3 regions of the Pseudomonas sp. HP_08 genome follow, and region 1 is predicted to be linked to each of the others. Evidence: predicted binding sites of a transcription regulator. Region 1 holds the regulator's gene; each other region holds the start of a gene.
What was found. Region 1 encodes FliA, which starts transcription of late flagellar genes. Its sites were predicted from a motif close to CTAAAGTTTNNNNNNNNNNNGCCGNTAA; they were not measured.
Positions count from the first base shown of each region.

Region 2: motA (flagellar motor stator protein MotA) is a predicted target of FliA. The motif match lies at 5,239-5,266, and genes of this name have one in related genera.
Region 3: ACYAS9_RS29955 (methyl-accepting chemotaxis protein) is a predicted target of FliA. The motif match lies at 5,469-5,496, and genes of this name have one in related genera.

Region 1 covers NZ_JBTOQC010000004.1:148,773-158,535, reverse strand. The annotation lists gene ACYAS9_RS05780 (chemotaxis protein CheA) at 1-2,123, opposite strand, end outside; gene ACYAS9_RS05775 (protein phosphatase CheZ) at 2,155-2,940, opposite strand; gene ACYAS9_RS05770 (chemotaxis response regulator CheY) at 2,960-3,334, opposite strand; gene fliA (RNA polymerase sigma factor FliA) at 3,583-4,323, opposite strand; gene fleN (flagellar synthesis regulator FleN) at 4,320-5,156, opposite strand; gene flhF (flagellar biosynthesis protein FlhF) at 5,272-6,603, opposite strand; gene flhA (flagellar biosynthesis protein FlhA) at 6,615-8,738, opposite strand; gene flhB (flagellar biosynthesis protein FlhB) at 8,986-9,763, opposite strand, start outside.
Region 2 covers NZ_JBTOQC010000052.1:31,274-41,036, forward strand. The annotation lists gene queG (tRNA epoxyqueuosine(34) reductase QueG) at 1-757, shown strand, start outside; gene ACYAS9_RS27995 (trimeric intracellular cation channel family protein) at 831-1,442, opposite strand; gene orn (oligoribonuclease) at 1,560-2,093, opposite strand; gene rsgA (small ribosomal subunit biogenesis GTPase RsgA) at 2,234-3,265, shown strand; gene motB (flagellar motor protein MotB) at 3,302-4,315, opposite strand; gene motA (flagellar motor stator protein MotA) at 4,319-5,170, opposite strand; gene ACYAS9_RS28020 (HDOD domain-containing protein) at 5,387-6,916, shown strand; gene ACYAS9_RS28025 (rhodanese-like domain-containing protein) at 7,002-7,817, shown strand; gene asd (archaetidylserine decarboxylase) at 7,867-8,736, shown strand; gene ACYAS9_RS28035 (molecular chaperone) at 9,008-9,763, shown strand, end outside.
Region 3 covers NZ_JBTOQC010000053.1:194,737-204,499, forward strand. The annotation lists gene ACYAS9_RS29940 (T6SS phospholipase effector Tle1-like catalytic domain-containing protein) at 1-1,082, opposite strand, end outside; gene ACYAS9_RS29945 (methyl-accepting chemotaxis protein) at 1,358-2,968, opposite strand; gene ACYAS9_RS29950 (TraR/DksA family transcriptional regulator) at 3,144-3,548, opposite strand; gene ACYAS9_RS29955 (methyl-accepting chemotaxis protein) at 3,808-5,430, opposite strand; gene ACYAS9_RS29960 (2-hydroxyacid dehydrogenase) at 5,551-6,489, opposite strand; gene ACYAS9_RS29965 (diguanylate cyclase domain-containing protein) at 6,542-7,813, opposite strand; gene ACYAS9_RS29970 (glycerophosphodiester phosphodiesterase) at 7,980-9,125, shown strand; gene pssA (CDP-diacylglycerol--serine O-phosphatidyltransferase) at 9,207-9,763, shown strand, end outside.

The DNA.
Region 1 (9,763 bases):
CCCACCGTCAGGATCACCACATGGCCTTCACGTTGCTCTTCATAAGCGGCCGAGCGGATCAGCCAGCGCTTGAGGTAGAACAGCGGCAAGGCCTTGTCGCGCACGATCACGACTTCCTGGCCATCGACGACGTTGGTGGTCGACAGGTCCAGGTGGAAGATTTCGTTGACGTTGACCAGCGGGAAAGCAAAGGCCTGGTCGGCGAGCATGACCATCAGCGTCGGCATGATCGCCAGGGTCAGCGGCACCTTGATGACGATCTTGGAGCCCTGGCCCTTGGTCGAGTAGATGTTGATCGAGCCGTTGAGCTGGGAAATCTTGGTCTTGACCACATCCATGCCCACACCGCGCCCGGACACATCGGAAATCTCGGTCTTGGTCGAGAACCCCGGGGCGAAGATCAGGTTGTAGCAGTCGGTGTCGCTCAGGCGGTCGGCAGCGTCCTTGTCCATCACGCCGCGCTTGACGGCGATGGCACGCAATACCGCAGGGTCCATGCCCTTGCCGTCGTCGGAGATCGACAACAGGATGTGGTCGCCCTCCTGCTCGGCGGACAGAACCACACGGCCGCCGCGTGGCTTGCCGGAAGCTTCGCGCTCTTCGGGGGTTTCCACACCGTGGTCCACCGCGTTGCGCACCAAGTGGACCAACGGGTCGGCCAGGGCCTCGACGAGGTTCTTGTCGAGGTCGGTTTCTTCGCCGACCAGTTCCAGGTTGATCTCTTTCTTGAGCTGGCGGGCCAGGTCGCGAACCAGTCGCGGGAAGCGACCGAAGACCTTCTTGATCGGCTGCATGCGCGTCTTCATGACCGCGGTTTGCAGGTCGGCCGTTACCACGTCAAGGTTGGACACCGCCTTGGACATGGCCTCGTTGCCGCTGTTGAGCCCCAGGCGCACCAGACGGTTACGCACCAGCACCAGTTCGCCGACCATGTTCATGATCTCGTCCAGGCGCGCGGTATCGACCCGTACGGTGGTCTCGGATTCGACCGCGGCCGGTTTTTCCGGGGCGGCAGCGGCAGCAGCACGGGCTGGCGCAGGCGCAGCAGCAGGCTTGGCAACCGGTGCGGCCGCCGCTGGAGCCGGCTTGGCGACCGGTGCCGCCGCTTTGGCAGCAGGCGCAGGCGGTGCAGACACAGCCCCCGCCACTGCCGCAGGCTCGAACTTGCCCTTGCCATGCAACTGGTCGAGCAGGTTTTCAAATTCGTGTTCGGTGATTTCGTCCGAGGCAGCCGGTGCTTCGACCTTCGCCGCGGCGACAGGCGCTGCAGGCGCAGCGCTCGCAGCGGCAGGCGTGGCCTTGTCCGCATCGAACGAGCCCTTGCCGTGCAACTGATCGAGCAGGGCTTCGAATTCGTCGTCGGTGATTTCATCGGACGCCACCGCAGGTGCTGCCGCCGCGACCGGCGCAACAGCCGCTGGCGCCGCACCGCTTGCCGATGCTCCCGCGATACTGGCGTCGAACGAACCCTTGCCATGCAACTGATCGAGCAGGGCTTCGAACTCGTGGTCAGTGATTTCATCGCTGGCCGAAACCTGCGCTTGCGGCGCAGACGGCGACGGCGGTGCCGAGGCAGCGACCGCATCGGACTTGGCACCGTGCAGCGAGTCGAGCAGGCGCTCGAACTCGTCGTCAGTGATTTCATCGTCGGGCGCCGGCGCTTCAGCTTCTGCCACCGGTGCGACAGCTGCCGCTTGCACAGGCGCCGCTTGCACGGGTGCCTCGTCGGCAGCCTGCGGGTCGGCAAGACGTGCCAGTGCCGCCAGCAGTTCAGGGGTGGCAGGCGTGACGTCGCTACGCTCACGCACCTGGCCGAACATGCTGTTGACGGTGTCCAGCGCTTCGAGAACCACGTCCATCAATTCAGAGTCTACGCGCCGCTCACCCTTGCGCAGGATGTCGAACACGTTCTCGGCAATGTGGCAGCACTCCACCAGCTCATGCAGCTGGAGGAAGCCGGCGCCCCCTTTAACAGTGTGAAAACCGCGAAAAATTGCGTTGAGCAAGTCTGCGTCATCCGGTCGGCTTTCAAGCTCGACCAGTTGTTCGGACAATTGCTCGAGAATCTCGCCGGCCTCTACCAGAAAATCCTGAAGGATCTCTTCATCGGCGCCGAAGCTCATGGGGGTGCTCCCTAAAATTAACCGTCAAGATCTAGAAGCCGAGGCTCGATAACAAGTCGTCCACATCATCCTGACCGGAAACGACATCTTCCCGTTTATCGGCATGAATTTGCGGACCTTCACCTTGGGCGAGATTTTTTTTCGGATTATTTTCCGCCAACAGTGCTTCACGATCATGTTCGATGCCGGCAAAGCGATCGACATGGCTGGCCATCAGCACCAGCTTGAGCAGATTGCTCTCAACCTCGGTGACCAATTGCGTGACGCGCTTGATCACCTGACCGGTCAGATCCTGATAGTCCTGAGCGAGCAAGATATCGTTGAGGTTGGTCGCCACGCTGTGGCTTTCCTTCTCTGTCCGAGAAAGAAAGCTTTCAACGCGCTTGGCCAGCCCGCGAAACTCTTCGGCACCGATCTCGCGACGCATCAGGCGTCCCCAGTCGGTACTCAACGCCTTGGCATCGTCGCTGAGGCTGTTCATCAACGGCGTGCTTTGTTCCACCAGGTCCATGGTGCGGTTGGCCGCACCTTCGGTCAGGCGCACAACATACGACAGGCGTTCGGTGGCGTCCGTGATCTGGGACACCTCTTCGGCTTGCGGCATTTGTGGGTCAATCTGGAAATTGACGATCGCACTGTGCAATTCACGCGTCAGCTTGCCCACTTCCTGATACAGGCCGCGGTCACGCGTCTGATTGAGCTCATGGATCAATTGCACCGCATCGCCAAATTTGCCTTTTTCAAGGCTGGCGACGAGTTCATGCGCATGTCTTTTCAGGGTCGACTCAAAGTCACCCAGCGAATCATTGTTGTCCATAGCGCCCTCGCGGCATGCATCAGCTATTGACGCGCTCGAAGATCTTTTCGATCTTTTCTTGCAGTACCTGGGCGGTAAAAGGCTTGACCACATAGCCGTTAACACCGGCCTGGGCAGCCTCGATGATCTGCTCACGCTTGGCTTCGGCGGTCACCATCAATACCGGGATGTTCTTCAGACGCTCGTCCTGACGCACCTGGCGCAGCAGGTCGATGCCTGACATGCCGGGCATGTTCCAGTCGGTAACCAGAAAATCGAAACCACCGCTTTGCAGCATCGGCAGCGCGGTAAGGCCATCATCGGCTTCCGAGGTGTTGGTGAACCCCAGATCACGCAACAGGTTTTTTATGATCCGCCGCATCGTTGAGAAATCATCAACGATGAGGATTTTCATGTTCTTGTCCAATTCGACCTCCAAGCAGTCCTGAACGAGCCCGGCTCCCGGACCCGCTGTTCACTCAATACCGGCACAGCACATTTTCGACCGTTTGCAGCCTTCACATCCCGGGCACATAGACACGGCCAAAGCGCCTGAAACAGCCACCCCGAAAGGTCTGCTGACAGGCTCCTGCCTTGTCTGGTTACTCGACACATGACGCCCTGCACAGCCGGTCTGCAGCCGCCCGGATAGTCCGGGCGCTGTCAGCGCGCGCGCCACTCCCCCAAACGCCCCCGCAAACGCGCGGCGCACTGGCTGTGTAACTGGCTAACCCGTGACTCGCTGACCCCCAGGACCTCACCGATCTCCTTGAGGTTCAGCTCTTCGTCATAATACAGCGCCAAGACCAGACGCTCACGCTCTGGCAAATTGGCAATGGCATCGGCCAGCGCGGCCTGAAAGCGCTCGTCTTCCAGGTCCCGCGACGGCTCCAGCGAAGCGCTGGCGCCATCCTCGTGCAGCCCGTCATGATCGCCGTCCTGCAAGAGGTCGTCAAAACTGAACAGGCGGCTGCCCAAGGTGTCGTTCAAGATAGCGTAATAATCATCCAGACTTAACTGGAGTTCGGCAGCAATCTCGTGATCTTTAGCGTCGCGACCGGTTTTTGACTCAATGCTGCGAATTGCGTCGCTGACCATCCGGGTATTGCGGTGTACCGAACGTGGCGCCCAGTCACCTTTACGCACCTCGTCGAGCATCGCCCCACGAATGCGGATACCGGCGTAAGTCTCGAAACTGGCGCCCTTGCTCGAGTCGTATTTGGTCGACACTTCCAGCAGGCCGATCATGCCGGCCTGGATCAGATCTTCCACCTGCACACTGGCCGGCAAGCGTGCCAACAGGTGGTAGGCGATGCGCTTGACCAATGGAGCGTAACGCTCGATCAGTTCGTACTGCGAATTCCTGGAAGCCTTGCTGTACATCTGATAACCGCTGGCTGTCATTGAACAGGTCCCGCTGCGCTGGTCTGGTGAACAAGCCGTTCGACGAAGAACTCAAGGTGCCCGCGCGGGTTGGCCGGCAGCGGCCAGGTATCGACCTTCTGGGCGATAGCCTTGAACGCCAGGGCGCACTTGGAACGCGGAAACGCTTCGTAGACGGCACGTTGCTTCTGCACGGCCTTGCGTACGCACTCATCATAAGGAACGGCGCCAACGTACTGTAGAGCCACGTCAAGGAAACGGTCGGTGACCTTGGTCAGCTTGGCGAACAGGTTGCGTCCTTCCTGCGGGCTCTGGGCCATGTTGGCCAGGACCCGGAAACGGTTCATGCCGTAGTCGCGATTGAGCAGCTTGATCAGCGCGTAGGCGTCGGTGATCGACGTCGGTTCGTCGCACACCACCAGCAGCACTTCTTGCGCTGCGCGTACGAAGCTAACCACGGATTCGCCGATGCCGGCGGCGGTGTCGATCACCAGCACGTCGAGGTTGTCGCCGATCTCGCTGAAGGCCTGGATCAGGCCGGCATGCTGGGCAGGCGCCAGATGCACCATGCTCTGGGTGCCTGAGGCAGCCGGCACGATGCGCACACCGCCAGGGCCTTGCAACAACACGTCGCGCAGCTCGCAGCGGCCTTCGATGACATCGGCCAGGGTGTGCTTGGGGGTCAGGCCCAGCAGGACATCGACATTGGCAAGGCCCAGGTCGGCATCGAGCAACATGACACGTCGCCCAAGCTCGGCCAGCGCCAGTGAAAGGTTCACTGACACGTTGGTCTTGCCGACGCCACCTTTGCCGCCGGTCACGGCGATAACCTGTACGGGATGCATGCTGCCCATGTTATTTCATTACCTTGTCATGCGTAGACCGAAACCACATTACGGGCTGCACGTTCGCGAGCGAACAATGCCTGGCAGACCAGAGATGCAGGGACTTTCCAATCGTTTCCATCATTTACCCCACTTGCTTGCCGGGGGTGTGATACAGGTCGGCGAACATATCCGCCATGGCCTCTTCGCTCGGCTCATCCTGCATCTGCACACTGACCGCACGGCTCACCAGCTGGTGACGACGCGGCAGATGCAGATCATCAGGAATACGTGGCCCATCGGTCAGATAAGCCACTGGCAATTCATGACCGATCGCAAGGCTCAGCACTTCGCCAAGGCTTGCGGTTTCATCCAGTTTGGTCAGGATGCAGCCGGCCAGGCCACAGCGTTTGTAGCTGTGATAGGCCGCGGTCAGCACCTGTTTCTGGCTGGTAGTACCCAGCACCAGATAGTTGCGCGAGCGAATACCCCGCCCGGCCAGGCTTTCCAGTTGCAGACGCAGTGCCGGGTCGCTGGCTTGCAGGCCTGCGGTGTCGATCAGCACGACGCGCTTGCGAATCAACGGCTCCAGCGCCTGGGCCAGCGACTGGCCCGGGTCGACGTGGGTCACCGGCACATTGAGAATCCGCCCCAGGGTCTTGAGCTGCTCCTGGGCGCCAATACGAAAACTGTCCATGCTCACCAGCGCGATGTTCTGCGAGCCGTACTTGAGCACGTAACGCGCGGCCAGTTTGGCCAGCGTGGTGGTCTTGCCCATGCCGGCAGGGCCGACCATGGCGATGACACCGCCCTCTTCCAGCGGCTCGATTTCCGGCACATTGATCATCCGCGCCAGGTACGCCAACAGCATGCGCCAGGCCTGCTTGGGGTCTTCGATGTCCGGGATCATGCCCAGCAGGTCGCGTGACAGCGGGCCCGACAGGCCGATGCGCTGCAGACGGCGCCACAGGTTGGCCTGCTGCGGGCGGGCGCCCTGCAACTGGTTCCAGGCCAGCGAGCCGAGCTGCACTTCAAGCAGCTCGCGCAGGCCATTGAGCTCCGAGCACATCGACTCGAACACGCGCTGGCCGATGGCGGCTTCGCTGCTGGCCGATGAAGGCGGTGGCGCAGCAGGCCGTGGCGGCTCTTCGAGGGTCGGTTCGATGTGCGTGTCGGCAGCGCTGAGCGGCAAGCCGGAAAACAGCTGAAGGTTGTTGTTCGCATCGTTGTCGGTGCGATTTTCAAGTTCGGCTTGTGCAGAGACGATGCGCGACTGGGTCTTGCGCAGCTCGTCTTCAAGTTCCATGTTCGGCACGCGCGGCGCCAGGGCGGACAACTTGTAATCCAGGGCAGCAGTCAGCTCGACGCCACCGGCAATGCGCCGGTTACCGATGATGGCCGCCTCGGCGCCCAGCTCATCGCGAACCAGTTTCATGGCTTGACGCATATCGGCGGCGAAAAATCGCTTAACTTGCATGACTCACTACCTCAGCCGTTGGGCCCGACAGTCGCTACGATGGTGACTTGCTTGTTGTCCGGAATTTCCTGGTACGCCAGAACATGCATGTTCGGTACAGCCAACCGTCCAAACCTCGACAACATGGCCCGGATGGGGCCTGCTACCAGCAGAATCACAGCCGACCCTTGCATTTCCTGACGCTGGGCGGCTTCGATCAACGAACGCTGGAGCTTCTCGGCCATGCTCGGTTCAAGAAGAACGCCTTCTTCCTGACCCTGACCGGCCTTCTGCAGACTATTGAGCAAGATCTGTTCCAACCTTGGCTCAAGCGTGATAACAGGCAGCTCAGACTCAATTCCTACAATGCTTTGCACGATTGCGCGGCTCAGCGCGACACGTACCGCCGCCACCAAAGCGGCGGTATCTTGACTCCTTGAAGCATTGTTGGCGATGGCCTCGGCAATGGTGCGAATGTCGCGCACCGGCACATGCTCGGTCAGCAAGGCCTGCAACACGTTAAGCAGGCCCGACAGCGACAGCACACCCGGCACCAGTTCTTCGGCCAGTTTCGGCGAGCTCTTGGCCAGCAATTGCATCAATTGCTGGACTTCTTCGTGGCCGATCAGCTCATGCGAATGCTTGTACAGAATCTGGTTGAGGTGCGTGGCGACCACGGTACTGGCATCGACCACGGTGTAGCCCAGCGACTGCGCCTGGCTGCGCTGGCTGATTTCGATCCACACCGCTTCCAGGCCAAAGGCCGGGTCACGGGCGCTGATACCGTTGAGGGTGCCGTAAACCTGACCCGGGTTGATCGCCAGCTCACGGTCCGGGTAAATCTCGGCCTCGGCCAGGATCACGCCCATCAGCGTCAAACGATAGGCGCTGGGCGCCAGGTCAAGGTTGTCGCGGATGTGCACGGTGGGCATCAGAAAGCCCAGCTCCTGCGAGAGCTTCTTGCGTACGCCCTTGATCCGCGCCAGCAGTTGCCCGCCCTGGTTGCGGTCCACCAGCGGAATCAGGCGATAGCCGACTTCCAGACCGATGATGTCGACCGGCGTCACGTCGTCCCAGCCCAGCTCTTTGGAATCCTGCACACGGCCTGGCGGCGGCAGCATCTCTTGCTGGCGCTGCACCTCGGCCAGGGCCACGATCTTGTTCTGCTGGTCACGACGCCACAGCCAATAGGCGGCGCCGGAAGCGGCAAGGCCCAGACCGATAAAGGCGAAGTGCGGCATGCCCGGCACCAGGCCCATGACGATCATGATCGCGCCCGAAACGCCCAAAGCCTTGTAGGACGTAAACATCTGGCGGTTGATCATTTTGCCCATTTCTTCCGAACCGGAAGCACGGGTCACCATGATCGCGGCAGCGGTGGACAACAGCAGTGATGGCAATTGCGCCACCAAACCGTCACCGATCGCCAGCAGCGTATAAATACGCCCGGCATCGGCGAAGGTCATGCCGTGCTGGAGCATGCCGACCAGCATGCCGCCGATCAGGTTGATAAACAGAATCAACAGGCCGGCGATGGCGTCGCCGCGCACGAATTTGCTGGCACCGTCCATCGAACCGTAGAACTCCGCCTCGGCGGCGACTTCGGCACGGCGGACCTTGGCCTGGTTCTGATCGATCAGACCGGCATTGAGGTCGGCGTCGATGGCCATCTGTTTACCGGGCATCGCATCGAGGGTAAACCGCGCGCTGACCTCGGAGATCCGCCCGGCGCCCTTGGTGATCACCACGAAGTTGATGATCATCAGGATCGCGAAAACCACGATACCGACCACGTAGTTACCACCGATGACGACTTCACCGAAGGCCTGGATCACCTTGCCCGCCGCGTCGTGACCGTCCTGGCCGTGAAGCATGACCACACGGGTCGAGGCCACGTTCAACGCCAGGCGCAGCAGCGTGGCCACCAGCAGGATGGTCGGAAACACCGAGAAATCCAGCGGCCGCAGCGCATACACGCAGACCAGCAGGACCACGATCGACAAGGCGATGTTGAAGGTAAAGAACACATCCAGCAAAAATGGCGGGATGGGCAGCATCATCATCGCCAGCAACGCCAGCAACAGGATCGGCACTGCCAGTTGACTGTGATTGCGGCCCAGATTGCGTGCGCCGCTGACTAACTGAGATCGATCCACTGATGCCCCACCGCATAGACCAAAACTTTGACGCCATCAGCGTCCTGAATCGACCTACTGCAAAAAGCTGTCCAACTCAGCACAACACCCTGTAGGAGCGCGCTTGCCCGCGACCGGCTGCGTTAGCAGTCGTAAATTTTCAGCGTTTCATAGAATTTCCGAGTGCGTTAACAGCCGTAAATTTTCAGCGTTTCATAGAATTTGCGAGCGCTACGCACTCGGTCGCGGGCAAGCGCGCTCCTACGGGTTATTCGTCGCGACGCAAATCGGGGGGGATGCTGATGTCGCCCAGCGGGGTCGGGCGTTTGCCGCGGCCGGCCTGGAACTGGCGGATCTGGTAGACATAGGCCAGCACCTGGGCGACAGCCATATACAGGCCGGCAGGAATCTCTTCCTCAAGCTCGGTGCTGTAGTAGATCGAGCGCGCCAGCGCCGGGGATTCGAGGATCATGATCTGGTTGTGGGCACCGATCTCGCGGATTTTCAGGGCGATCAGGTCCAGGCCTTTGGCGAGCAGTTTCGGTGCCCCGCCGTTTTCGGGGTCGTACTTGAGCGCCACGGCAAAGTGGGTCGGGTTGGTAATGATGACATCGGCCTCGGGAATCGCGGCCATCATGCGCCGGTTGGCCATGTCGTGCTGCAACTGCCGGATGCGTTGCTTGACCTGTGGGTTACCCTCGCTGTTCTTGTGCTCGTCGCGCACTTCCTGCTTGGTCATCAGCAGCTTCTTGTGCGCCTGATACAGCTGAACCGGCACATCGACCGCAGCGATCAGTATCAGCCCGCAGACAATCCACAGCGTGCTCCAGCCCACCAGTTGCAGGCTGTGGATGATCGCCATTTCCAGCGGCTCGTGGGAGATGGCAATCAGGTCGTTGCGGTCTTTCTTGATGACCACCAACGCCACGGCCAGCACCACCAGAAACTTGGCAAATGCCTTGAGCAACTCGACGATCGAGTTGACCGAGAACATGCGCTTGACCCCGGACAACGGGTTCATGCGGCTGAACTTGGGCATCAGCGAC
Region 2 (9,763 bases), on a different contig from region 1:
GCGCCTGCAACAACTGGCCGAGCGCATTCAGCAGGACATCGGGCCATTCGGCTTTCGCGCCTTCGTCGACAGCGCGCCGGTGCTGGAGAAGGCCATTGCCGAACAGGCCGGTCTAGGCTGGATCGGCAAGAACACCCTGGTGCTCAACCGCAAGGCCGGCAGCTTCTTTTTTCTGGGCGAACTGTTCGTCGACATGCCTTTGCCGGTCGACGCGCCGCATGCCAGCGAACACTGCGGACGCTGCACCGCCTGCCTGGACATCTGCCCGACCAACGCTTTCGTCGGCCCTTATGTGCTGGATGCGCGGCGCTGCATTTCGTACCTGACCATCGAACTCAAGACCGCCATTCCGGAGGAACTGAGGCCGCTGATCGGCAACCGGGTGTTCGGCTGCGACGACTGCCAGATCGTCTGCCCCTGGAACCGCTTCGCCAAGCCGACCGAGCAAAGCGACTTTCAGCCGCGCCACAACCTGGACAATGCAGGCCTGGCCGAATTGTTCATGTGGGACGAAGAACGCTTTCTGTCCAGCACCGAAGGTTCGCCACTGCGCCGCGCCGGTTACGAACGCTGGCTACGCAACCTCGCCGTCGGCCTGGGCAACGCGCCTTCGACTATAAGCGTGCTGCAAGCCCTTGAAGCGCGCCGCGACTATCCCTCCGAAATGGTCAGAGAACACGTGGAGTGGGCTATCGGGCAGCACGCCAGCAGGAGCGCGCTTGCTGGAATGCCGGACCACCTCGACCGGCTGCGTTAGCAGTCGTAAATGTGTGGCGTTTCCGAGATTTTGCGAGCGCTAGCGCACTCGGTCGCGGGCAAGCGCGCTCCTACTAATGATCATCCTTATAAACAAACTTGGGCATTTCCCATTTGAAGCGGATGGCCAATAAACGCAGCAGCAGCCCGCCCGACAAGGTGATCAGAATCGCCTGCTCGCTCGGCACGTTGAAGTAGCCGCATAACAGAAAACACCACGCCGCCAGAAACGAGACGCTGGCGTACAGTTCGCGGCGGAAGATCAGCGGGATATCGTTACAGAAAATATCGCGCAGGATGCCGCCAAAGACGCCGGTGATCACGCCGCACACCGAGGCGATCAACATGCCGTGGCCGGCTTCCAGTGCGGTCATGCAGCCGATCAGCGTGAACGCCACCAGCCCCAGGGCATCGAGCACCAGAAACAGCGAGCGCAAATGACGCATCAAGGGCGCGATAAAGATGGTCACCAGCGCCGCCACGCTGGTCAGCACCAAGTATTCCGGGTGTTTGACCCAGGTCAGCGGGTAATGGCCGATCAGCACGTCGCGCACCGAGCCGCCACCCAGCGCGGTGACACAGGCAATCAGCACCACGCCGAACCAGTCCATGCCGCGACGCCCGGCAGACAGTGCGCCGGTCATGGCCTCGGCAGTGATGGCAATCAGATAAAGCATCAACAACATGGCGGCAGTCCCGGCGACAAAGCCGCGCAGTCTACCCAGCCGCCCGGCGCACTGAAAGGGTGCAGCGATGTTTATTCGCTGCACCTGTGAACCCGTTCGCCTCTGTAAACCCGGCGGCTACTTGATGAAGTGTTCGCGATAGAAACGCAGCTCGGCGATGGATTCGCGAATGTCGTCCAGTGCCAGGTGGGTGCTGCCTTTCTTGAACTTGAGCTCCGGCGACCAGCGCGCGGCCAGTTCCTTGAGCGTCGAGACATCCAGATTGCGGTAGTGGAAGTAGTTTTCCAGGCCTTTCATGTGCCGGTACAGAAAGCGGCGGTCCTGGCAGATGCTGTTGCCGCAGATCGGCGAACTGCGCTCCGGCACCCATTGCTTGATGAAGTCCAGGGTCAGGGCTTCGGCCTGGTCGTTACTGATCGTGCTCTCGCGCACCCGCTGGGTCAGACCGGAACCGCCGTGCTGGCGAGTGTTCCATTCATCCATGCCGGCGAGGATTTCATCGCTCTGGTGGATGGCGATCACCGGGCCTTCGGCCAGGGTGTTGAGCTCGCTGTCGGTAATGATGGTGGCCATCTCGATGATGACGTCATGGTCGGGATCGAGACCGGTCATTTCCAGGTCGATCCAGATCAGGTTGCTCTTGCTCTGCATGTTTGGGCTCCTCAGCGTAGGCGCGCAGTTTAGCCTAGCCCGGCGTGCTAGTATCGGCCCCTTGCATCCCAAGCTGTTCATTTTTGCGGGCCGAACGCAGCCACACGGCGCGGTTCGGGCCTCACACATCGGAAGTATCCATGGCCAAACGCCAACTCAATCGCCGCCAGAACTGGCGCATCGAAAAGATCCAGGGCGAGCGCGCCGCTCGCGCCGCCAAACGGGAATCCCAGGCGGTCGAAATCCTCGAAGGGGGCGATCTGGGCCCTGAACAGGTCGGCCTGGTGATTGCCCACTTCGGCGTTCAGGTCGAAGTCGAAGCGCAGGAAGGCGAGCAACAGGGTCAGACCTACCGCTGCCACCTGCGCGCCAACCTGCCGGCGCTGGTCACCGGCGACCAGGTGGTGTGGCGAGCCGGCAACCAGGGCATCGGCGTCATCGTTGCGCAATTGCCGCGCAGCACCGAGCTGTGCCGGCCCGATTCACGCGGCCAGCTCAAGCCGGTGGCGGCCAACGTCGACCTGATCGTGATTGTCTTCGCGCCGATGCCCGAGCCGCACGCCAACCTGATCGACCGCTATCTGGTGGCCGCCGAGCATGCCGGCATTCATCCGCTGCTGCTGCTCAACAAGGCCGACCTGATCAACGAGCAGAACTCGGTCTTCCTCAACGAGCTGCTGTCGGTGTATCGCGGCCTGGGCTATCCGGTGCTGGAAGTGTCCGCCCATCAAGGCGACGGCATGCAGCAACTCGAAGAGCGCCTGAACGGGCAGGTCAGCGTATTTGTCGGCCAGTCCGGTGTGGGTAAATCTTCGCTGGTCAACAGCCTGCTGCCGGAAGTCGGCACCCGGGTCGGGCCGCTGTCGGAGTTTTCCGGGCAAGGCACGCACACCACGACCACCGCACGCCTGTTCCATTTCCCTAATGGCGGCGAGCTGATCGACTCACCGGGCATCCGCGAATTCGGCCTGGTGCATGTCAGCCGTCACGATGTCGAAGCGGGTTTCATCGAGTTCAACAACCTGATCGGCACCTGCCGCTTTCGCGATTGCAAGCATGATCGCGAGCCGGGCTGTGCGCTGCTCAAGGGACTGGAAGAGGGTCGTATTTCAGCGCAGCGGATGCACAGCTACCGTTCGATTCTGGCCAGCCTGCCGCAAGAAGAATATTGATCGCAGGACCGGCGCCCGGCCGGTCCTTTACAACCGTTATTGACCCGGTGCCCGTGCGTTGCCCTGCTCGAACAGGTTCAGCCGCTGGCGAACCTCATGCGGCTGGGCGCCGGCCTGCGGGTCGACCGGCGCAGCGTTCGAGGCACCCGGCGGCGCCGGTGTTGCAGGCGCAGCCGGCGTACCTGCAGGCGCGGTACCGGTTCCCTGATCGCCGTCGATAAGCTGCTGGGCCTTTTTGGTCAGCACCACGATGTCGATGCGGCGGTTGATCGGGTTCTGCGGCTGATTACGGTCATACAAGGCCGAAGAGGCATAACCCACCACCCGCGCCACTTGCGCTTCCGGATAGCTGCCCGCCACCAGCGCCCGACGTGCAGCGTTGGCACGGTTGGACGACAGCTCCCAGTTGCCGAATTCGCCACTGCCGACAAAAGGCTTGGCATCGGTGTGACCACTGACGCTGATCTTGTTCGGCACATCCTTGATGGTGTCGGCCAGGGCCAGCAGGATGTCTTCGAAATACGGCTTGAGCCGCGCACTGCCGGAGTCGAACATCGGCCGGTTGTCGGCATCCACAATCTGGATACGCAAGCCGTCCTGGGTAATTTCAAGCAGGATCTGGTCCTTGAATTTCTGCAGTTGCGGGCTTTGTTCGACCTTGTTCTGCAGTTCTTGCAGGAGCATCTCAAGACGCTCTTTCTCGACCTGATCGGCCTTGGCCTCGGCGTCGTCGGACTCGATCGGCACGGTGTCCGGGCTTGGGGTACTTTTGATCTCGGGGTTCAGCGAGCGGTCCGGGGCCATTTCCGGCGAGCCGCCCAGGTCAATCACGTACGGCGAGCCACTGTCGCTGAAGCCGACCGGGTCCTTGAAATAGCCGGCAATCGCCACCAGCTCTTCCGGGGTGGCGGCCGACATCAGCCACAGCACCAGGAAGAACGCCATCATCGCCGTCGCAAAGTCGGCAAAGGCGATTTTCCAGGCGCCGCCGTGGTGTCCACCACCGAAGCGCTTGACCCGCTTGACGATTATCGGCTGATTATTTTCCATGGCTTAACGACCGCGTACAGCTTGTTCCAGCTCGCTGAAGCTGGGGCGATGTGCCGGGTACAGAACCTTGCGGCCGAACTCGACGGCCAGTGAAGGCGGCATGCCGGAAGCAGAGGCCACCAGCGACGCCTTGATGCATTCGTAGACGTTCATTTCTTCCTTGGCATCGTGTGCCAGGGAAGTGGCCAGCGGGCCGAAGAAGCCGTAGGCCGCCAGAATACCGAAGAAGGTACCGACCAGCGCCGCACCCACGTGCTGACCGATCGCGGCCTTGTCGCCGGAACCCAGCGAGGCCATGGTCACCACGATACCGAGTACCGCCGCGACGATACCGAAGCCGGGCATGCCGTCGGCGATCCCGGTCACTGCATGGGAAGGATGCTCGAGCTCTTCCTTCATGCTCAGCAATTCCATGTCGAACAGGCCTTCAAGCTCGTGCGGGGCCATGTTGCCGGAGGACATGATGCGCAGGTAATCGCAGATGTAGGCCGTCATGCGGTCATCTTTGAGAACACCTGGGTATTTGGCAAAGATCGGGCTGGACGCCGGCTCTTCAATGTCACCTTCGATGGCCATCATGCCTTCGCGGCGACTCTTGTTGAGGATCTCGTAGATCAGCCCCAGCACTTCAAGGTAATAGGCATGGGTAAAGCGCGTACTGAACATCTTCAGCGACTTTTTAAACACATGCATGGTCATATGACCCGGGTTGGCCTGCAAGAAGGCACCCAGTGCCGCGCCCCCGATGATCAGGACTTCAAACGGCTGGAACAACGCCATGATCTGACCGTGAGACAGCACGTATCCGCTGAGAACGCTCGCGAAAACGACAATAATGCCGATGATTTTAGCCATAGGTAAAAAATACTTGTTCAGTCGGATTCAGGGATATGTGCGGTGCAACGGTGAAACTGTTGTTCTACTTATCGGCGTCACTGAGCCAGACTGTAGCCTGCTCGCGTGAAAAACCTGTTTCGCCATCGACGCAGGGTGTAACAATACATGACATTGCAAGGTCTGAATAAGCGTAACCCATCACTGACAGACTCTTAGCCGCACAGGCCAACCCGTATGCCGACAACGCCACACTTCCCTCGCCCACGAACGCTCGATGCCTGGGTCAAGCAACTGGATGGCCTTGCGCTGCCGATCCCGCAGCACAACCATGCGCATGTGCGTTCGGCACTGAACGACAGCCGTCGTTCGCTGCGCGAGATTGCCGACATGATGCAGGAAAGCCCGGCACTGGTGCTCAGCGTCCTGCGCGAAGCCAATCAACATGCCCATGGCCTGACCGAGCAGGCCGAGAGCCTGGAAGTGGCGCTCAATCGTCTGGGACTGGCGCGCACCGAGGTGCTGCTCAATCGCTTGCCGGCCAAGCCGGCCGATGAAATTCCCAAGGCTTATCGGCAACTGATCCTCATCAGCCAGCACGCGACCCAGCAGGCCAGCGGCCTGTTCGCCAGCCGCCTGGCGCGCCTGTGGCAAGACATCCATCTGGGCAGCCTGTTGTTTCTCGCACCGCTGTGGCCGATGGCGCTGGCACATCCCAAGCTGCTCGAAGAATGGGAGCTGCGGGTTATCCACAAGGGCGAATCAAGCCGCAACGTCGAACAGGAACTGTTCGGTATCAATCTGCTGGACCTGTGCCTGGCCCTGGCCGAAACCTGGCGCCTGCCGCTGTGGGTGACCCGCGGCTACACCGTCCTGATCAAGGAACGCCGCGAGTGGGTCAAGGCCCTGCGCATCGCCCGCGAGAACCACGACCCGCTGCAGCAACAGCGCAACATGGACGCCGACCCGGCCCTGCAACGCTGGTTCAACCAGCCGGCCAATACGGTGTTGATGGGCAACGGCCTGGCACTGGCCGCGCAGCAGGCCTGGAACAGCCCGCACTGCCTGCGCTGGGAACTGCTCAGCAGCCTGTATTTGCAGCAACCACTGGAGGATGTCCAGCAACAGGTTCACCAGAACGCCAGCAGCAGCGCGCGCCAGCATGCGAGCAAGGATTTGTGGCACCCGGCCGAATCCCTGCTGTGGCCCTGGGATTTCAGGCGCATCACCAATAATCACGAACCGGCACCGCCGCCCTCCGCCGATGCCTTGCAACGCTGGCGCACGCTGTGCGCAGAGCTTCTGGTCGAGCCCAGCCCGTTCAATAACGCCATGCACCTGACCACGCTGGCCCGCGATGCACTGGTGGCCTGTGGCATGCAGCGGGTCATGCTGCTGATGCCCGACAAGACCGCCAGCCTGTTGCGTGTACACCAACTGGCCGGCATGAGCACCGACAACGCTTCCTTGCAGTTCCCGCTCAAGGACAGCAAGGTGCTGGCGCGCCTGCTTGGACAACCGACGCAATTGCGCCTGACCCCCGCGAACCATGCGCAGTTCGCCGCGCTGTTGCCGCCGGTGTTCAAGGTTCTGTTCAAGGGCCAGCACCTGTTGATCCGCTCGCTCAGCTGCAATGGCAAGGTGCTGATGCTGGCCGTCGCCGATCAGGGCGGCAGTCCGCTGTCGGAGATCACCGTGCAGGCGTTTGCCAAAACCTCGCAGTGCATCGAGCGGGCATTGGTCAATTTCGTCCAGGTCAAGTCCTGACGCGGCAGGGTTATCGACGCAACGACACTTTTCAGCGCTCGCCTGGGCTACAATTTGCGCCTTTGCTCATCAAGGGAGGCTGGAAATGTCCGTGTTCAACGACTTGCCGCTGGTCATCGAACCCAGCGACCTGCAGGCACGCCTGACGGCGCCGGAACTGATTCTCGTGGACCTGACCAATCAGGCCCGCTATGACGCAGGACATATTCCCGGTGCGCGCTTCATCGAGCCCAAGCGCACCCAGCTGGGTCAGCCACCGGCCCCTGGACTTGCCCCGAGCCAGACCGACCTGGAGCGCCTGTTCGGCGAACTGGGCCATCGCAGCGATGCGGTCTACGTGGTCTACGACGACGAAGGCGGCGGCTGGTCCGGGCGCTTTATCTGGCTGCTCGACGTTATCGGCCACAGCCGCTACCACTACCTCAACGGCGGTGTTCTGGCATGGGCCGAAGACGGCCTGGCCTTGTCCACCGACACTCCGGCGCCAGGCATCACGCCTGTGAGCCTGGAACTGCACGAGCAACCCACCGCCACCCGCGAATACCTGCAAAGCCGCCTGGGCGCCGACGACCTGGCGATCTGGGACGCCCGCGCGCCGGAAGAGTTTTCCGGGGCAAAGGTGCTGTCGGCCAAAGGCGGGCATGTGCCCGGCGCGGTCAATTTCGAATGGACCGCCGGCATGGACAAGGCGCGCCAGTTGCGCATTCGCCATGACCTGCGCCAGGTGCTGGAAGACCTGGGGATTACCCCGGACAAGGAAGTGATCACCCACTGCCAGAGCCATCGCCGCTCCGGCTTTACCTATCTGGCCGCCAAGGCGCTGGGCTACCCGCGGGTCAAGGCTTATGCCGGCTCGTGGAGCGAATGGGGCAATCACCCCGACACCCCTGTCGAACAATAAACCTGCAGCCTGCCGTCCGGTGCGTGCAGGCCTCCATCAAGTGTTAGGAATATTCATGAAAGAGCGTCTGTTTATCCTGAGTCAGTACCTGCTGCCGCATCATTTGCTGTCGCGCCTGGCCGGCTGCATCGCCGAGTGCCGCGTTACCTGGTTCAAGAACGCCTTCACCGCCTGGTTCGCCCGTCGCTATCAGGTCGACATGTCCCAGGCCCAGGTCGAAGACGTACACGGCTATGAACACTTCAATGCCTTCTTCACCCGCGCCCTGAAGCCTGGCGCCCGCCCGCTGGACACCACACCCGGCGCGATTCTGAGCCCTGCCGACGGCGCCATCAGCCAGCTGGGCCCGATCGAACAAGGCCGTATTTTCCAGGCCAAAGGTCACAGCTTCAGCGTGCTGGAACTGTTGGGCGGCGATCCGGCCCTGTCGGCACCGTTCATGGGCGGCGAGTTTGCCACCGTGTACCTGTCGCCCAAGGACTACCACCGCGTGCACATGCCACTGGCCGGCACCCTGCGTGAAATGGTCTATGTGCCCGGCCGCATCTTCTCGGTCAACCAGACCACGGCCGAAAACGTGCCGGAGCTGTTTGCCCGCAACGAGCGCGTGGTCTGCATTTTCGATACCGAACGCGGCCCGATGGCCATGGTGCTGGTGGGCGCAATGATCGTCGCCTCGGTCGAAACCGTCTGGGCCGGCTTGGTCACGCCACCCAAGCGCACGCTGAAAACCGTGCGCTACGACGAAGCCGCCCGCGCGCCGATCCATCTGGAAAAAGGCGCCGAGATGGGCCGCTTCAAACTGGGCTCCACCGTCATCGTGCTGTTCGGCCCCGAGCAGGTGAAATGGGCTGAAAACCTGGCGGCCGGATCAGCGGTCAGCATGGGTCAGGCACTGGCCCATACAACGGCAGTTTGATTTACCGGGCCGGTCAGGACGGTTCCTGGAACCTTTTCTGGCCGGTCACCTGACCCGGATCAAGTGTCCGGTTTGTTACCCGTTATGGTTATGGCCATAAGCCAGATTTAGCTGCGATGTCAGGTCGATGCTGTTACAGTCGACCCCTCGGTGTTGTAGGACACTCTGTATTTAATGGGTATTCGCACGCTGCCTGACTCAAGGCGGCAACGCGGATAAACAGCTGAATGCCACCGTTCGGGTCAGTAACACAAAGGAGTTTGACTGTCGCATGAGTAACTTGAGCTTTCCTTTGTTGTTGCGTGTTCCAGCACCGACACAGTCGAGCCTGACCTTCTGTGAAGCCAACCCGCGCGATTTGAAACGCTGGATCTCGACCCTGCCCAAAGCGAATCTGGGCGAAATGGCCCGGCAATTGTATCAAGGTCTTACAGAGCTCAATCTGTTACTCACCCCCAGCGAAAACCGCCTGCAACTGCTGGAGTTGCTGCGCCCGGAAGTGTATTTCGTCTGCAAGCACCTGGAACGCCACTTTCTCAATCAGTCCATCGTTCTGGATGAGCGCCCGCGCAAGGTTGCCAACCTGTGCCAGGCCCTGCAAAACCATCTGGCCACCGGTTACAAACTGATCATCCATCGCGTGGTGCCAAAATACACCCGCGAACGCGCCAGCCTGCTGACCACTGCGCTGCAACGTGCCTTGCACTGCCTCAACGGGCCGCTGGTGCGCGCCAGCCAGCTGTACTGCCCGGTGCAGGACGGCCTGTGGCTTGAACTGCACCAGATTTATCAGATCGCTCGCCAGTACCGGCTGCACACCACGCAAGTGCCTGATCCTCAGGCGCTGCACATGCGCAGCCTGAGTGTCGAGCAGACCTACATCATCGCCCTGATGATGGGCAATGCGCGCTGCAACCAGATGCGCCAGCTCAATATCGGCAAGCTGGCCGAGGCGCTGGAAGCCTGGAGCAGCCTGGTACGCCTGCAGGACAGCCATGAAGAAGGCAGCCTGTTTGCCCTGGACCCT
Region 3 (9,763 bases), on a different contig from region 1:
CCGGTGCGCGAAATCTGCGAACACTGCACGCCCAGCCAGGCCTCAGGGTCCAGCGGGTCTATCCACTCATCGCGGGCCATGGCCTGCAGTTCATCCGCGGCCTGTTGCCAGGCCGGGCTGTCCTCCAATGCCACTTCACGCCCGATCACACTGGTGCCCGGCCGGGTGATCAGCACCTCTTCGAGCATGTTCTCAGGGTAACCGCCACCAATGTCCGAATGCGCCCCTGGCAGCACAATCTCGCGCGGCCAACCCGGCGCAACGCTGTTGAGGGCAAAGTTGCGCCGGGATTCGTCGCGCGCCACCAGGTGCAGTACCTGCTGGGCACAACCGGGCGGCAGGTACAGGTTGAGCCGACGATTGTTGGCATCGCGCAGGTTGCCCAGGTCGCGCAGGCTGCCAATGGCCGCCACCGTATCGAACAGACCGACGACCTTGACCCTGACACTGCCGTGCCGCCAGGAAAAATCCGGGCTCAAGGCCAGAGTGCGGCTGGCCAGCAGCGGTTGCAGATCGCCCTTGGCCTGCTTGAGCACTTCATTGACCAGGTGCCGGGCAGAAGCCGCACCGCGACTGAAACCGAACACATCCAGCTCCAGCGCCTCGATGACGCAATGGGGGTTATCCACGGCAAATGCTTCCAGCCCGGCACCGAGCTTTACAAGCGCCTGCTCGACCCTGGCCAGCACGCCGGTATTGCCGCGCCCGAAACTAAGCCCCGGCCACAGGGAATCGCGGCCACCGGAATGAGTGCCCACGCCACTGACATACACTGGCCAGCTCACACGCCATCCACCGTTGGAGGCGCAAGCGGTTTTCTGTTGCTCATAGAGCTCGAACAACCAGGCGATATTACTTAAATCATTGCTGTAACTGCTGTCGGTACGGACATGTCGCCCGGCGCATTCGCGGCTGTGATCAATCTCGCCACTGGCCATCAGCGCCCGGCATTCGTTGCCGATCCGGGTATTGATGCGGTTATTGCCAGTGCCGTCGAAAAACAGGCCGACCCGTACGGTGACCCGTTTTTGCAAGGTGTGCGGGGCCTCTGAGCCGCCGCGGGTACTTACTTTCTTATTCATCGCATATCCATCCTTAGATGCTGTGGACTCCAGACTTTTTTCAAGCGCGTCAGGGGCGCTTAAAAGCAGCTTGCTCAGCTGGAGACCACAGTCAATAGGCGATGGATATTTCAGACATTTCCCACACGACGGGGACTATTATATAAATCTCCTCCTTGAATTTTATAAGCGCGTATAACACTGGTTAATCAAGGTCTTATAGAGACTTCAAGTAACGCTGGATAAACCTTATATACATGGTCTTGTAGTCCCAACTGCTTATGGCCATCAGCGCCTTATGCCTGCTCAGGTCGATAACCCAGGCGCAGACCGCCCCAATGCCGGCCCTTGACCATCACCGGGACCGACAGGTCGTGCATCAATTCGCCCGTATCGCGGGTGTAGGTCTGTAGCAGTACGGGCTGCTGATGGCTGCCACAACGGATGCCGGTGCGGTCGTCGAACTTGCGCTTGCTGCGGTTGTGAGCGGTGTCCAGCACAGGGTCGCCGGTCAACGGCTGGCTGAAAGCGTTGTTATGCGTCGGCACATAGCCCTGCTGGGTGCAGGCAATGGCAAACACCAGGCCTTCATGGCGCTTGAGCAGCGGCTCCTGAATCTCGGGCAGAACCTGATCGGTGTAGCGATCAAAACGGGTATGGAAGCGCGGCGGCACGGTCGCGGCAATCGGCTGGTAATGACGGTCGAACAAATCGTCGAGGCTGACCCGGCCCTGCTCGATATCGGCCTCGAAGCGCGCACCGATCTGCCGCGCGCCTTCGCGGGCCAGGTCGTAGATGCGCTGGTGGTAATCGTCCAGCCCCACTTCGGCCAGGCGCTGGCTGATGGTTTCGGCCTGGCCTTCCATCTGCACGGCGGCCTGGGCCAGGTGCCGGGTCTGCTGGTCGCTGACCGCCAGGTCACTGCGCATCTGCTCCACCGCCACAAACAGGCTGGCCAGTTGTTGCTGATTGATCTGTGCGCCCTGGGCGATCTCGCCGACCTGGCTTTCGACGCCGGCAGCCAGCCGGGCGATCTGTTCAAGATGAGTGCCGGTGTCTTCAACCTGTTGCACGCCGCTGTTGAGGTCGTCGGTGAGCGAACGGATCTGCTCGACCACCTGGCCGGTGCGCTGCTGGATATCGGCCACCATCTGCCCCACTTCATCGGTAGCGGTGGCGGTGCGCCTGGCCAGACCGCGCACCTCATCGGCAACCACCGCAAAGCCACGCCCGTGCTCACCGGCCCGCGCCGCTTCGATGGCGGCATTGAGCGCCAGCAGGTTGGTCTGGCTGGCAATCGACTGAATGACCTGGGCCACGCGCTGAATCTCTTCGCTGCGCTGGCTCAAGGCTTCGATGACCTGACGGCTGTCGACCGCGTTCTTGCTCAGGCGGTGCATGCGCTCGATCGACTCGATCAGCACGCTGCGCCCGGCCTCGCTGCTGTGCCGCGCCTGACTGGCGGCGGCCAGCGCCTGCTGGCTCAACTGGGCGGTCTGCTGCTCGGTGGCGATCATCACTTCGGCATTGCCGACCACTTGCTCGGCAGCCTGAAGTTGTGACTCGACCCTGGCCGATAATTGACGCACTGAATACGCGACGCTGGCGGCTGACAGGGCGTTATGGCTGGTGGTGAACGACAAGTCGCGGGTCAAACGCGACATGTCGCCACTGCCAGGCTCGACGTGCGCCAGCACAGGCTTGCGCGTCGCCAGACGCGGCCACCAGATCAGCGCCAGCGCCAGTGGCACCGCCAGCCAGATCGCCAGCCCCGCCAAGGACACGGCGGCCAGCAACAGGCCAATGCCCAGGCTTTGGCCGAGCGCTATCCAATACAAAGACGGTAAACCTGAGGCCTGCGCGCCGGACATTGCCAGCTTCCCTGCAGACGATACGCTGTCGGTCATGATCCCTAACCCCTGCTGATTTTTTTGTTATCAGGGGCATTTAACGCCAGCTGGCAGCTATTTGCTATCAGCCATTGGCCGTATGAAGGTATTGCCCGCAGGCAAATTCCGGGCACAACAAAACCGGGAGGCAATTACTTGCCTCCCGGTCGGGTAACGCACACCGCCTTGAGAATCAGACCTGGCGCTGGTGCCGGTCGATCTGCTCGTGGCGCTCTTGCGCTTCGATGCAGTAGCGGGTGGTCGGGCTGATCAGCAGGCGCTTCAGGCCAATGGGCTCGCCGCTGTCGTCGCACCAGCCAAAGCTGTCATCGGTAATGCGTGTCAGGGCCATTTCCAGCTGGGGCAGCATGCGCTGGTCGCGGTCGATGGAGTTCACCAGCCAGTGACGCTCTTCTTCGACCGAAGCTGCATCGGCAGGGTCCGCCGGGGTGTCCAGGCTCTCGATAGCGATACGGCTCTTCTCGATGCGCTCGTGGATTTCGACTTTCATGGACTGCAACAGCTTGACGAAGAAAGCTTGCTGCTCGGCGTTCATGTAGTCATCGGCCGGCATGGCCAGCAACTGTTCCTTTGTCATTGATTTCTCTAATAAAAAACGTGCATTTAGCCGGTAAGGAGAGTGCTTGCCGCGGGCGTTTCAAGCGCCCTGACTGTCAGGCGCTGCCGCGCACTCCATTCACGAGGGGCGGCAGTCTAAGGCCGCCTTGAAGACACGGCAACCCACCGGGCGCCTGAATATCGAACAATTGTGGGAAAAGCCCAGAAAAAAAAGGGTCTTTTGCCGTGGGTTAACCAGGCGCAGGCGTCAGACCCGATTGTTGAAGCGCGGTTCCCGCTTACAAATGAAAACGTCCCAGCATGTCCTGCAAGGCGCCCACCGTGCCACGCAAGGCATTGACCGAGCGGCCGGTTTCAGTCGAGGCCTCGGAGGTCCTGACCGACAGATCGCGAATATTGACCAGATTGCGGTCGATTTCACGCGCCACCTGGGCCTGCTCTTCAGCGGCGCTGGCAATGACCAGGTTGCGCTCGTGAATGGCGACGATGGCCAGGTTGATTTCTTCCAGCGCCTGCCCGGTGGCTTGCGCGCTTTGCAACGTGTCGTCAACCTGGCGCGTACCGCCCTGCATGGCCTGCACGGCCTGTTGCGTGCCGTTCTGGATGGTGGAAACCATCTGCTCGATTTCCAGGGTCGAGGTCTGGGTACGCCCGGCCAGTGCGCGCACCTCATCGGCAACCACCGCAAAGCCGCGCCCGGCATCTCCGGCTCGCGCCGCTTCGATGGCAGCGTTGAGCGCCAGCAGGTTGGTCTGCTCGGCAATCGCACGGATCACATCCAGCACCTTGCCGATCTTCTGCGACTCCAGCGCCAGTTCGCCAATGTTGGCAGACGCTTGCTGCATGCCCTGGCCCAGCGTACGAATCGTCGACAAGGTGTGCTGCACCTGCCGATTGCCGCGCTCGGCAATGCGCTGCGAATCATCGGAAACCTGCGAGGTCGACACCGCATTGCTGGCCACCTCTTCCACGGCGGCGGTCATTTCGTTGACCGCCGTGGCGGCCTGTTCGATCTCATCGTGCTGCTGCGCGGTCTCGCTCAGGCTGCGCTGGGTAATCTGCCCGACATCGTTGCTCGACTGGCCCAGTTGCACGGCGGTCTGGTTGATCAGCCCCAAGGCTTCGCGCAGGTTGTGCTGCATGCGCGCCAGCGCCTCGATCAGTTGCGCCGGCTCGTCCTTGCCTTGCGCCTGCAAGCGATGAGTGAGATCGCCGTCGGCCACCGCGCGGGCCAGATCGATGGCCTCGCGCAGCGGCCTGACGATGCTGCGGATCAAGCCCCAGGCCAGCACGCAGGTCAGCACCAGCGCCAGACCGAGCACCAGCATCGACCACAGCCGGGTACTTTCATAACGCTCGGTGGCTTGAGTGTTGGACGCTGCGCTTTCTTCGATATTGATCCGCAGCAGCTCGGAAAACAGCTCGCCGGTCTTGTTCGAGGCATCCTGAATGCCGCCGTTGAGCAAGCTGCGCATCTCGTCCAGGCGGTTCTGGCTCGACAGGTTGCGGTACTCGTCGAGCAGGCGCCGGTAGTTGCCCAGCGTGGTCAGCATCTCGTCGAAGGCGGGCTTGCCCTGCCCGGTCACGACCTTCTGGTAATTCTGCATCGAGGTGTCCAGTTGCCCGATCAACACCTCAAGGCGTGCCAGCGTCGGGGTCAGCACCGCAGGCTCGCGATTGAGCATCATGCGCAGGGTAATCACTCGAATACCCAGCTGGTTGTCGCGGATCTGCGCCAGAGAGCGGCTGCCGGCCAGGGTGACCTCTTCGGTATGCACCAGCGCACTGCGGATGCTTGAGGCGTTGTGCATGCCGAACAGGCCGAGAAACACGACCAGGGCAGCGATAAGACCGAAACTCAGGCACGCCCGGGTAGCGATGCTCATTTGATTGAGGCGCATGGCAGATCCTTGTGAAGCACAGAGGGAAGATGCCTTTATTATCGGGAGCGACTGGCCGGGCTTTAACAGACGATGACTGTATAAGGGCGGTTTTGTGCGAACACCGCCCAGTACTGCAATTTAACGGGACGACACCGGCGTCAATACCGGCAAGCCTGCGAAAAACGCCAGCAGGTTGTCGGCCACCAGGCGCACCGAGTCATGCGAGGCCTCAGGTGAAAGCCCGGCGACATGCGGGGTCAGCACCACGTTGTCGAGGCACTTGAAGGCATCGGGCACATTCGGCTCGTCGTCGAAGACATCCAGCGCCGCGCCGGCAATGCTGCGCGTTTGCAAGGCCTCGAGCAGCGCTGCGGTGTCGACCACGCTGGCACGGGCGATATTCACCACATAACCCTGCGGGCCCAGAGCCTTGAGCACTGGCGCGTCGACCAGATGGTGGGTAGCGGCGCCGCCCGGCGTGGCCAACAGCAGGAAGTCAGCAGCCTCGGCCAGTTCCAGCACCGAGGCGTACCAGTCGTATTCGGTGTCCTGACGCGGGCGACGATTGTGGTAAGCGACCCGAATATCGAAGGCGGCGGCGCGGCGGGCAATCGCCAGGCCTACCGCACCCAGGCCGACGATGCCCAGGCGCTTGCCGGCCAGCGACGGACACATTGCCTTGCGCCACTCGCTGCGACGCACCGAGGCATCGGCCTGCGGGATATCACGCACCACGGCCAGCAACAGCGCCAGGGCATGATCGGCCACGGTCGGCGCATTGACCCCGGCGCCATTGGTGACCTGAATGCCCCGCGCTTCGGCTGCCGGCACATCGACCTTTTCATAGCCGGCACCGCTGACGCAGATGATCCGCAGCTTTGGCAAGGCGTCCATTTCTTCGGCAAAAAACCCAAGCGGCCCGCGAGTGACCACCGCCTCGATTTCATCGGCATGCCGGGCAATGGCTTCGGCGCGCAGGGCGGCGGTCGGTGCGCGCAGTAAACGAAACCCGCTGTCCTCCAGAATCGGCAGGTATTCGTTGAGGTTTTCGACCAGCACCAGCACCGTCGTTGTCATGGGGAGTTGTCCTTATGCCCTGAAAAAACGCCGACAATAACACTGATGCCGATCAGCCCTGGCGTTTGGCGCGATACATCGCCTGATCGGCATGGCGGAACAACTGCGCAAGATCGGTCGCATCTTGCGGGTAGCGGGCAATGCCGATGCTCGAAGAAATACTCCAGCGGCGCCCTTCCAGTTGCATCGGCACACGCAAGGCATTGTGAATGGTCTGCGCCACGCGCACGGCATCGGTATCGGCCTGCACCCGCTCCAGCAGCACCACGAACTCGTCGCCGCCGATGCGCGCCACGGTGTCGCTGCTGCGCACGCAGGCTTTCAGACGCCGGGCGACCTCTTGCAGCAGCGCATCGCCAGCCGCATGGCCGAGGGTGTCATTGACCTGCTTGAATTTATCCAGGTCCAGGTACAACACCGCCAGCCGGTCGTCATGGCGCTGGGCATGTTCGACCGCGCCTTGCAGGCGCTCCTGCAGCAGCATGCGGTTGGCAAGCCCGGTGAGCTGGTCGTAGCGGGCCATCAACTGCAGCCGCTCATGCAACTGATTGCGCTCGATCGCCGCCGCGACCTGACCGGAGACGAACTGCAGCAGCGCTTGGTCCTGCACGCTGTAGGCCGGGCTCTCTGGCGTGCCCTTGATCATCAATGCGCCGATGATGCCGCCGGCAGTCTGCAATGGAACGCCCAGCCAGGCGGGCGTCTTATCGTCGGTCAACGCCGATGGCTGGCCGCTGTGCGCGATCTCCAGGGCCAGCGTGCGGGCGCTGGCCGGGTCGTCCTGATCATCGACGTGGTAGGCGAACGTCAACGACTCGTGGCTTTGCCCGTACAGGGAAATCGACAGGTTGCGTGCCGGCAGCAAATCGCCCAGCACTTGATGGATGCGCACGAACAGACCCGGCAGGTCGTCACCGCCATTGGCCGCCTCGGAAATCTGCAACAGCCCCAGGCGCAGGTGATCGGCGCGCTTGAGTTCGGTGACGTCACGGGCCACGGCGATGCGCAAGTGATCGACCTCCGACCAGCGCGCGGACCACATGATGTGCACCACCTGACCGTTCTTGTGCAGGTAGCGGTTCTCGAAGTGCAACTTGGGCTGGCCGTCCATGATTTCCCGCGCGGCCGCCAGCGTGCGCTGGCGATCATCGGGGTGGACCAGATGCAACATTTGAGTACCGATCAATTCTTGTGCGGCGTAACCGAAAATGCGCTCGCACGCGGCGCTGACATAGACAAAACGCCCTTCTGTGTCGACCACGCAGATCGCGTCCATGAGCATATCGACGAAACCTTCCAGAGCCCTGCAAGCGTTGTTTTCCATCGGACACACCTGGGAAAGTGAAACGTTCACACGCTGGACTCATTTGCCACACAGACTGACCGGGCACATTAGCGCCGGATCATGGGTCTACTATTGCATGCATTAAAGGCCTCAGGCCATCACTGCCTGCCGGATGGCGTCTTTTACCTCGCAAGGAACCTCGACTATGCACGGATTTGTAGCGCGCAGCTTTCCATTGGCCAGGCACCTGCTGGCACCGCTCATGGCCGGCCTGATGCTGGCCGCCAGTTCGGTCAGTGCCAGTGAGCCGGCCGGCAAAGCCTTGAGTGAAAAAGCCGGCATCCCGTGGCCTGCGGTCATCGCCCATCGCGGCGCATCGTTCGATGCCCCCGAAGAAACCGTGCCGGCCTATACCCTGGCGCGCGACCTGGGCGCGGACTATCTGGAGCTGGACCTGCAACGCACGCAGGATGGCGTGCTGATCGCCCTGCACGACGACAACCTGCGACGTACCACCAACGTCGCCGAGGTGTTTGCCGCCCGCGCCGATGAGCCGGTCAACCGCTTTACCCTGGCCGAGCTGAAACAACTCGATGCCGGCAGCTGGTTCAACAAGGCGTACCCGGAGCGTGCCCGCAACGCTTACGCGGGGCTGAAGATCCTGACCCTGGATGAGGTGATCGACATTGCCGAAGGCGGCGCGAACAAGCCCGGGCTGTACATCGAAACCAAGGCCCCCGGCCAGTTTCCGGGCATCGAGGCCGACCTGAAGAAGGCGCTGGAAAAACGCGGCTGGCTCAGCGAGCGGCCAGCAGCGGCGGCAGGCCAGGTCAATGTGGCGCATTTGCCGGGGCGCGTGGTGCTGCAGACGTTCGAGAAAAACAGCCTGCAATTGCTGCACAAGGAAATGCCGCAGGTGCCCAAAGTGTTGCTGCTGTGGATTGGCAAGGGCTCGATCCCAGCGAAATCCGATGTCGACTTCAAAGACTCAGGCTTCAAGGACCGCGCCAGTTATTACGGCGCACAAGAGGTCAGGTCCGAGGCCGATTTCCAGGCCTGGATCGACTGGGCCAAGGCTAACGGCGCCATCGGCACCGGCCCTTCGGCCAGGCTTGCCCAGGGCGGCGGGCAAAGCTACATGGACCTGGTCAAACCGTGGATGAACCGCCTGACCCATGAAAAAGGCTTGATCATCCACCCTTATACCGTGGACGACGCAGTGGACTTCAAAGCGGTCTCTGATGCCGGTGTCGACGGCTTTTTCACCAATCGCCCGGCCGAGCTGCTGCGCTACTACAAGCGCCCGGCCCGTGAAGACAGTGACGCACTTCTCAAGCGCCACGGCTATTGATCGACACGGGCACGGCAGCCTGTTGCCGTGCCCAATCTGGTGTAAGCTCGCAGGCTGTTGCGCAAACCCCATGAGAGGCTTATGCAGTCCCCCTTCAGACGCTCGACCCTGGACACGCTTCGCGGTTTTGTCTTGCAAGACCAGGCAATCACCTTGATTCCTGACGCCGCCAACTACCGTCAACGCCTGCTGGAGCAGATCGCCTCGGCCACCCGGCGCATCTATATCATCGCCCTGTACCTGCAACAGGACGAAGCCGGACAGGAAGTGCTCGATGCCCTGTACGCCGCCAAACAGGCGCGCCCGCACCTGGACATCCGCGTGCTGGTCGACTGGTTTCGCGCCCAGCGCGGGCTGATCGGCGCCGGCCGCCAGCCCGGCAACAGTGCCTGGTATCAAGCGCAGCATCTGGAATACGAGCAGGAAGTGCCGATCTATGGCGTGCCGGTGCAGACCCGCGAGCTGTTTGGCGTGTTGCACCTCAAAGGCAGCGTGATCGACGACAACGTGCTGTACACCGGCGCGAGCATCAACAATGTCTATCTGCACAAACAGGACAAGTACCGGCTCGACCGCTATCACCTGATTCACAGCGCAGCGCTGGCCGACAGCTTTGTCGATCTGGTGCAGCGCGAAAT